DNA from 3 places in the Pseudobacteroides sp. genome. Region 2 is predicted to be linked to each of the others. Evidence: riboswitches for the same ligand, from Rfam matches in the RefSeq annotation. Region 2 holds a riboswitch; each other region holds the start of a gene.
What was found. Region 2 has a riboswitch for cyclic di-GMP ahead of VIO64_RS16850 (Ig-like domain-containing protein). Riboswitches for the same ligand answer to the same signal wherever they lie in the genome.
Positions count from the first base shown of each region.

Region 1: another riboswitch for cyclic di-GMP. It lies ahead of VIO64_RS18570 (transglutaminase-like domain-containing protein); the one in region 2 lies ahead of VIO64_RS16850 (Ig-like domain-containing protein).
Region 3: another riboswitch for cyclic di-GMP. It lies ahead of VIO64_RS05175 (bifunctional diguanylate cyclase/phosphohydrolase); the one in region 2 lies ahead of VIO64_RS16850 (Ig-like domain-containing protein).

Region 1 is NZ_DATCTU010000113.1:372-3,584, forward strand. Features, by position in the region: gene VIO64_RS18565 (YdeI/OmpD-associated family protein) at 638-1,108, shown strand; cyclic di-GMP riboswitch class I at 1,219-1,302, shown strand; cyclic di-GMP riboswitch class I at 1,398-1,482, shown strand; gene VIO64_RS18570 (transglutaminase-like domain-containing protein) at 1,662-2,504, shown strand; gene radC (RadC family protein) at 2,586-3,213, opposite strand, start outside.
Region 2 is NZ_DATCTU010000104.1:92,385-95,597, reverse strand. Features, by position in the region: gene fliD (flagellar filament capping protein FliD) at 1-563, shown strand, start outside; gene fliS (flagellar export chaperone FliS) at 601-1,005, shown strand; gene VIO64_RS16855 (flagellar protein FlgN) at 1,015-1,524, shown strand; cyclic di-GMP riboswitch class I at 1,676-1,749, shown strand; gene VIO64_RS16850 (Ig-like domain-containing protein) at 1,975-3,213, shown strand, end outside.
Region 3 is NZ_DATCTU010000032.1:135,104-138,316, forward strand. Features, by position in the region: gene VIO64_RS05175 (bifunctional diguanylate cyclase/phosphohydrolase) at 1-1,385, opposite strand, end outside; cyclic di-GMP riboswitch class I at 1,504-1,590, opposite strand; gene VIO64_RS05180 (response regulator transcription factor) at 1,820-2,506, shown strand; gene VIO64_RS05185 (HAMP domain-containing sensor histidine kinase) at 2,503-3,213, shown strand, end outside.

The DNA.
Region 1 (3,213 bases), on a different contig from region 2:
TGTATTGCAGTAAAAAACAAATTACAAAAAAGTGTAATCGCTGCCAATAAATCAGCTGAGTATAACAATGCTTTCTTAATATTAGCTCTTATTTCACTACTAATAATGTACATACACCCCTTTGTGAATAATATACTCGTTTCTATATCAAATGTGGCAAACACCATATTCAGTATATATAAGCAATATCAAAAATGTCAATTTAAAAGTAACTGCTTCTTTTTTAAATTTCATTCGCAAGCACGTAAGCAACTAAACATTTCACCTTCCTCAAACACTGCAAAAAGTATATAATGTGTTTATACAACGTATAATCTAGATTAAAAGTGTTGCTAATCTTACATTTGGCGAAGCAAATAACGAACGGTTCAACGGGATTTGCGACAGACAAGTGTAATAGATTTATCACTTTTAATCTATCTATACAGAAACAGGTGATTAAAATGCTAAAAAAGAATTATGTAAAGATCATATTTTACAGTTTTATAATAATTGCTGCATTGGTATTAGCCGTTATAAAGCTGCTCGACGCTAAGTATTCTTCTATATGGCTTTATATTTTGGTTATAATAATATTTAGCTTCCGGCTGATATCCTCAATAAAAACACCACTTTATAAGTCAAAGGATGATAATTAATGAAAAAATACGAATTTGAAGCGGAAATAATAAAGCATGAGACACTTAATTCCGGGTATATAGAATTTCCTTATGATGTGGAAAAAGAGTTCGGAGTAAAAGGCCAGGTAAAAGTTAAGGCATATTTTGACGGATATGAGTACAGAGGGTCTCTTGCAAAGATGGGACACCGATGCCATTTTATCGGATTAAATCAGAAGGTCCGAAACGCAATCGGAAAGGGTCCCGGTGACAAAGTACATGTAATTATAGTTCAGGATACAGAAGAAAGAGCAGTGGAAATCCCAATGGAACTTGATAATTTATTACACACCAACCCTAATGAAAAGGAATTTTTTCACAAGCTTTCATATTCTCATAAGCGTGAATATATCGAATGGATTCTATCCGCCAAAAAAGAGGATACCAAAGACAGAAGGCTCCTCCTATGCATTGAAATGCTTAAGGCTCAAAAGAAAACACCTAAATAATATATTTCACAATAAATATGGATAAATTAGTCGAAGCCTATTGTAACTTACGATAAAAAGTAGTAAAATATAATTGTAGGAGATTTATGTAATTAATTAAATAGTAAACATACTGATAATGACAAACCTATCGAAAGATAGGGACGTAAAGCCCAAGGGTCTAAGGTTTATTCTATGACAGCCGGGTTGCCAAAGGTGTTAGGATTGCTTTTAAAAGCATATACCAGCTCTGTTTGGCAAGTCAATCAGAGCTTTTATTATGTTCACATTTATTAATTATGTAAAACCCTTTCGACAATGGCAAACCTTTCGAAAGAAAGGGACGCAAAACTACAGGTCTAATGTTTATTGGGGAATTTCAAAGGGTTGTCTTTAATGCAGTTTTCTATTATTAAAAGTACATGTTGCTTTTAATTCATTTTCATTAGCAGTAATTCCGATCATTTACTTCATCCCGTCTTACTGTCTTAAATGGAAACACTCCTTAAGTAATCCTTGATAATTCCCAAACTAAAACTATGACGGCTGAGTAACCGAAAAAGGGGGATTTATCATGAACCGTTTTATTAAGCTTTTTTTGATTTTTACCATCACTTCTTTGTTATCCATCACGCCCTTCCAAGTATCGAATGCCGAAGAGCCACTTCTGATTACTGAAAACGGAGTATCTTTGATTAAGCTACCATCACAGGCTGATGGGAAAATTAACATCTCCGGTCAGACCTCGAAACAAAAAATCAAAGCCCTTATTATTAAAGATTCTTATCAGGAATGGTTTGATATTGACCTTGACAATGGCAAGTTCAATGAAAACATATGGTTTACTGAGGGCAAAGGCCAGTATGAAGTTAATATCATGGTTAATCTTGAGGATAGAAAATACACCTATGGCCCTAAGCTAATTGTAGAAAACGTTGCTGATGTTAACCGATTCTTGGTTCCCACCAAGGATATTGAAAGCGACTATCCTGCTATTGCCGATCTTGCCAAACGTCTTACAAGGCTCTCCAAAACCGATCGCGATAAAACTAAAAATATATATAACTGGATTACCAAGAACATAAAGTATGATTATGACAAATATCGCAGACAGCTGGCAAATGACTTTACAGATGTCTACGGAGCAGAAAATACCTTTAAAACAAAAAAAGGTGTATGCTACGACTTTTCAACCTTGTTTGCGGCCATGTCCAGGTCTATCGGTATAGAGGCAAAAGTCATACGAGGCAATTATGTATCGGGAAAACGTCAGGAATATCATGCATGGAACGAAATTTATCTTCATGATGAAGGAAAATGGATAAAGCTGGATTCCACTTTCGGATATGCACTGAATAAAAATTACTTCGATAATAAGGACTTTGATATTGATCATGTCAAAATCGATGAATTGTAGAAACCTTTCTAATCACTAATATCAATTTTAAAGCCGGCTAAACCAAAAGTATCTGACAGCCGGCTTTTTATATTGCCTTATTTATTTCATCAATCCCTTTTCAGCAAAGCTTACATATTTGTCGCCTGCAACAATAATATGATCAATAACCGTTATGGAGATTGCTTCTAGAGCAACTCTAATACGCTCAGTAATCTCAATATCCGCCCGGGATGGATTCATGCTTCCTCCAGGATGGTTATGTGCAAGAATGACGCTGTTTGCCTGATGCCTTAGTGCTGTCTCTACAATAAGCCTAGGGTATACAGGGGATTCGTTTATAGTCCCTTCCTGAATAAGTGCCGAGTAGTTTACTCTGTTTTGGCTGTTTAAACAAATAAGATAGAATGCTTCATAGGTTCTGCCCATAAATATTGAAACTGCAAACTGGCCCGCTTTTGCCGAGCTGTCCAACACAGGCTTTTCTCCCCATTTATCATTAAAATACCTTCTGGAAATGGAAGGTATCAATGCAAGAAGAAATGCGGAGCTTTCACCAATCCCTTCTGTATTATGAATATCCTTTATATCCGCTTCAAAAACACCTGAAAGTGATCCGAACTTTTTCAAGAGCCTGTGTGCAATTTCATTCGTGTCTTTTCTCGGTATGGAATAGAAAAGAAGCATTTCCAGTACCTGATGAGGTTCAAAGCTATCCAGTCCTTCTTTT
Region 2 (3,213 bases):
ACAGTTATATTACAAAAGTGGTTGATAGTCTGAGAACTGCTCTATATGATAATATAAGCGGAATAACAACAAAGCTGACTGATATCGGAATTACCACAGGCACTTTTACAGATAAGGGTAAACTTATCATTGATGAAGACAAGCTAAAGCAGGCTATAGCGGCAAATCCCGATGGTGTAATGAACCTTTTCAGCAAGAAATCAGACAGTAATCCTTCTTACAGCCGCAATCTGACTGCTTCGGAAAAGAAAACCAGATATAATGAAGAGGGTATGGCACATAGAATTTATGACATCATAGAAGATAACATTTCAACGATCAGAGATTCTGAAGGCAAAAAAGGAATATTGCTGCAGGTAGCTGGGATTACAGGAGATACATCAGAGTATTCCAACACTATATATACACAGATTAGCCAGTATGATACCCAAATAGATAGACTCCAAGACAAACTGGCTGATAAGGAGAATAAGTATTATAAGCAGTATGCTGCACTCGAATCTGCCATATCCAAAATGAATAATCAAAGTAACTGGTTAATGAGTCAGATTAGTGGTAAATAATGGTTTCGTATAAACAAAAAATACCGGAGGGATTATTATGGTAATGAACAAAGCATCAGACCAGTATAAAGAGAACTCAATATTTACAGCTAGTCCGGAGGAATTGACACTTATGCTGTATAACGGACTTATCAAATTTATTATGCAGGCACAAATGGCAATAGATGAGAAAAATATTGAAAAGGCACATAATTGTATAGTTAGAGCAGAAAATATAATAGGCGAGTTTCAGGCAACTTTGGACCAAAAGTATGATATATCAAATAATCTGTATTTAATTTATGATTATATGAATAGAAGACTTGTAGACGCAAGCATAAAAAAGGACAAGGAAATATTAAATGAAGTTTTAGGCTTTGCAAAGGAACTTAGAGATACCTGGAGTCAAGCTATGAAAATGGCCAAACAGCAAATGCCCAAATCTCAACAAGTTGCAAAATAGGAGAACACTATGGATAATAACAATAGGATAACTGTAAATAAAAGCCCCAATACTTATGTTGAAAGGCTTTTGGAGATTACAGATGCTAAATATGCATGTTTGCAGGAAATGCTTGAGTTAACAGCTGAGCAGGCATCTGTTATAGACGAAGATGAAATAGAAAGACTTGAGAATATTTTAGATGAAAAACAAAGAATAATTGAAAAGGTTGACAAGCTTGATGATGAATTTGAGGTTTATTTTCATCGCCTTAAATCGGAATCCAGGATTAAAAGTCTTGAAGAGTTAAGCTCAAACGAAGTAAAAGGACTAAAGGAACTAAAAATCTCAGTATCAAATGTCATGGCAGTTTTAAAGGAATTATCGGATTTGGAGAAATCCAATAATTCAAGAGCAAAGAAGGCGTTAGAAGATATTGGCAATGGATTGAAAAATATAAATGTAGCCAAAAAAGTCAATTCCGCTTACGGAGCATTACCTATCCAAACCGAATCCTTTTTCATAGATAAAAAGAAGTAAAAGTTCCCTTAAAGCCAACATATGTTGGCTTCATTGCATTTATTGATGTATCTCACCACAGCTGCCAAGGCTGACAAAATCATTTCGTGATTTTCTTTAAAAAATGTGATATAATAATATTAGGTGGTTTTTTTTATACTCCACTGTACCCCACTGATAAAGGCAAACTTATCGAAAGGTAAGGACGCAAAGTCATGGGCCTTAAGCTAAGGGATGACTAAAAAATTACTTCCGCTTTTGAGTGGGTGTTGACGAGTTAAGTCAACACATGAGCGAAATTTATAGCGGAAGTTATTTTTGATCATGCCTAAGGGATGACTAGAATGGTATTTTAGTCACTAAATGCGATGGTTGCCAGATTACCGGGTGGAACATATCTTATTATTTAATCTAAAATTATTGTTCGTATTGCTCAGATCTGGTTTCCTTCCGATTGGAGGAGATTCTTCTATGAAATCCAAGTTCAATTTGTCGTGTTTTGTTATACTGGCAGTGATAGCAATATTTGTTGCTGTACCGGGGGTTGTTTATGCAGGTGATGACACAGCTGCTTCACCTGTGGACTTAGCGGAGAAGGTTAAATCGGCTATGCTTTTGAGAAATCCAACATACACAATACAGTATACAGGGGATGCAACAATAAAAAGCAATATCAAAAGCTTATTTAGCGATATTTTTAGCTCGGACGATTACCTTCACTACAGCACAAAAACGTATGGAGTTACCATCTATGGTATTACAGGAAATTTATCCATGAAGTTTAATTTTTCCTACTGGGAGTCAAAAGAGCAGTCGGATTTTGTTGAAAGTAAAGTTTCTGAGGTGTTAAATGAAATTATTACTCCTGAAATGAACGACTATCAAAAGGAAAGAGCAATTCATGACTGGATTGTAACTAATGTTGCCTATGATATTTCTCTTGGGCAGCATTCAGCATATGCAGCTCTCGTCTCACCTTATAAAACCGTATGTCAGGGTTACTCCCTTCTAGCATATAAAATGCTTAACGAGGTAGGAATAGAAACCAGAATAATCGAAGGAAAGGCAGGTGGGCAAAGCCATTCATGGGTTTTGGTAAACTTAGATGGAGCCTATTATCATCTTGATCCCACTTGGGATGATCCTGTACCCGACGTTAAGGGAAGAATTAAATATGATTATTATAATTTAACGGACGAAGAGATAAAATCTAACCACTCGTGGACTAAATCCTACCCAAAAGCTGAGAATTCTTTTGTAGATATCCTTAAATCAAAAATGGTAAGTGATGCTGAGAACTCTAGTGTTTATGAGACCATTATAAGCGATTTAGGTCTTCAGTTTACAGATGAGTCTTTGACCGTATCAAATTCTTTGGGATTGAACTCAAAAATACAAGAGGCTATCGTAGAAGAGAAAACATCAATAAAGGTTAGGTATACCGGATTATCTATTGCTACAGATATCAAGGAAGCATTCAAGGGCATCAGTAATGTGAAAACATACAGCTATACATATACTGATTATGTTCGTACTCCACAGGTTGGAGATGTGATTTTGGAATTAAACTTTTCATACGAACCTCAGGTAAATATAACAGAAATATCATTGAACCAGAGCTCTATTTCCATTGATGTTGGAAAATCCTCAACAAAGCTTATACCAACGATTAATCCTACTACTTCAAGCAATAAAAGTGTTATATGGTCT
Region 3 (3,213 bases), on a different contig from region 2:
TTGACCGCATTTTTGACAGTACTGGATATTTCGAATATTTCTATTAGGCAAATGCAGTCAGTAACATGATTCTTAACAATTTCATACTCCGCCTTTGTCAGTGATGACTGTTTGCGGAGAATTTCCGATGAAATAAAAAGTTTCCCAAGATCGTGGATCCAGCCTGCGATATATAAATCCTGGACAAAAGCCTTTGGAAGATTCAATGCATTTCCCAAAGTTTTAGCAAAGTTTGCAACAAATCTGGAATGAATAAAAGTGTACATGTCCTTTTCTTTCATAGCATTGATTACTTGAAGACAGCGTTCAGGAAGCAGTTCACTTCCAGCTTCCAATCCTATATCAATTTGAAATCTTCCATATTTGTTTTCATACATTCTCATGTCTGCACGATGAAGAAGTATTTCGATTTTCTTTTCGGATTCATTTCTTGAGTGTGCTATACCTGTAGAACAAGATAATCTAATAGGATGTGCATTGGGATCAGATATAAAAATGCTGGTTTTTAATGTATTGCGTAATTTTTCATTGAGATTACGCTCCTTAACCAAATCCAGGTCCTTGATTAAAATTATAAATTCATCTCCCCCCAATCGTCCCATTGTATAGCTAAGGCCTTCAAGGCATTTTTTTATTAGGGCTGAAATGAATACAAGAGCTTTGTTTCCTGTCATATGGCCATATGTATCGTTAATGTGCTTAAAATGATCCATATCAATGACCATTAATGATACATTATATTGCTTATTCAGCATGTCCTGTCCGATTTCAATTATGCTGTTTAAGTTGTACAGACCTGTCAATGAATCCATCATGCTTACTTTGTGGTACTTATCCCTCTCGCTCTTTATGTTTATTATAAGGTAAAACACTAAAGAATATAGTGCACTGACGATAATTATACCTGATATATATACGGTAATAACATGTGTGGATTCATGAATTCTGCGGGTCAGAAAAATAAAAGCAATAATAATTCCAGTTAGATTTGAAAAAACAAAGTCTCGAAACAAATATTGTGCAAAAACGGGAATAAAAAAGCCTATGGCAATTACATAAATTGTATCTACCGTGAACATTGCTATAGTAATGAGGATAGAAGCTATACAGGTACATGCGAAAATTAATCTGAGTTTTGACTTAGGATGAAGTACATTGGATATGATTGAAGAAAGCATAAAGACTAAAGAACTACAAAGGGCAAAGGTAGAACGGTTGCTGGTAAAAAATCCCCATAAGCCGTAGGATACAACTCCCAAATAGAATAGTATTGGAACAATTATATACTTGTTATTCTTAAACAGCCTTCGCAAAAGAGTCTGTTTTCCACAATCCCATGAGGAATGCTTCATGAGAAAATCCGCAGGAATATTTATTTCGGTCATATTATCACCCAGTTATAAATAGTACGAACTTTAGTAAATACATCTTACTTTGATAAGAATAATTGATTGGCAAAAATAAAAAGGCAAGAAACAAAATTCAAGCCCTTTAGGTTAAAAACCCGGCAGCCTGACTATCATAACAATAAAATGTCACAGATTCATGGCTTTGCGTCCCTACCTTTCAATAGGTTTGCCTTATCATGGTTTAAGTTTATATATAAATGGTAACTTTAATATTAATTGTAATTTTTTAAAAACCAATAAAATAATTATATCATAAACCTTTAATGATTTTCCACAAAAAATTACATATATACAAAATAATTTAAAAGCCAAAAAGACCTTTGAATTTTTGTGTGCTTTTAATCACAACTATACTATATGATATAATAATTTGTGTGATTGATAATTCAAAATAGCTGGAGGATTGAAAGGTGCATAAAATATTAATAGTAGATGATGATGAGCTAATAGCAAACCTTATAGAGCAAAATCTCAAGCTGGAGGGTTTTGATACAAAGGTATGCCATGATGGTGTCTCTGCCCTTGAAATTTGTGACGGCTACAAGCCCGATCTGGTTGTGCTTGATGTGATGATGCCCAGGCTTGATGGGTTTCATGTATGTAAGTGCCTTCAGGGGACAGGCACTGCAGTTATTATGCTGACTGCTAAAAGCGATATATCAGATAAGCTTGTAGGGCTCGAGATGGGGGCGGATGATTATATTATAAAGCCCTTTGATAGCAGAGAGCTTGTTGCAAGAATAAAGGCTGTCATACGCCGCTTTGAGAAAGTTTCCATACAGCATATTGGTAATGAAAAAAGTTCAGGTAACAAGATAATAAGTCTTAACGAGCAGACCAGAATAGCACTTGCGGCTGGTAAAGAACTGGATCTTACCCCAACAGAGTTTGAACTGCTTCTCATTTTTGCCAACAATGTACAGAGGGTTTTTACAAGAGAGCAGCTTCTTGACACTGTGTGGGGGTATGATTATCTTGGAGATTCGAGGACGGTCGATATTCATATACAGCGTCTTAGGAAAAAGCTAGGAAAATACAGCGGCTGCATTGAAACTGTTTTTGGAATAGGATATAGGTATAAGGAGCCAATAAAATGAAACTGAGACTCAAGGTTATCTCCATGAATATGTTTATTATTGTAGCAATATTGCTTGTTAGCGGAATCATAATTATAAGGACAATTGATAACTTTAATCTATATACTTCATACCAGTACGTTTTAAGTCAAAGCAAATTTACAGAGCAATATCTTACAGAATACCTTAAGATCAGTGAAAAACCCCATGTCTCATTAGAACTTAACATTAATTCACTTGAAGAAAAACTGAGGCTGCAATCGGGCTGTGGTGTGGAGATTTCAGGCAGTGACAAAGCTTCTGCCAATGAAATGCAGAAGAATGCACTTGAAGGCAAAAAAGTCTACTTGATTAGTTCGGAAAGCCCAAACAGGAAGCTGCTGATGGCTTTTCCAATCATAGTTAAAGGTTCAGTAATAGGAACTGTTAGCTTGGAGTATTCACTTTACCAAGCGGACAGTATGAAAAGAAACCTTCAGATAACCCTCGTTATCCTGCTTGTTTTTGCTCTTTCGGTGTCGCTAGTTTTAAGTTATCTTTTCTCATACAGGATGATTAAGCCTTTAGAAAAGCTAACCCTTACAACAAAGGAATATTCAAAGGGTAATTTCAATGAGATAGGCGGGGTAAAAACCGGAGATGAAATAGAAAAACTGGCTCATTCCTTTAATGACATGGGCAGAAATATCAAAGATATGATTGACAGGCTTACAGATGAACAGCAAAAA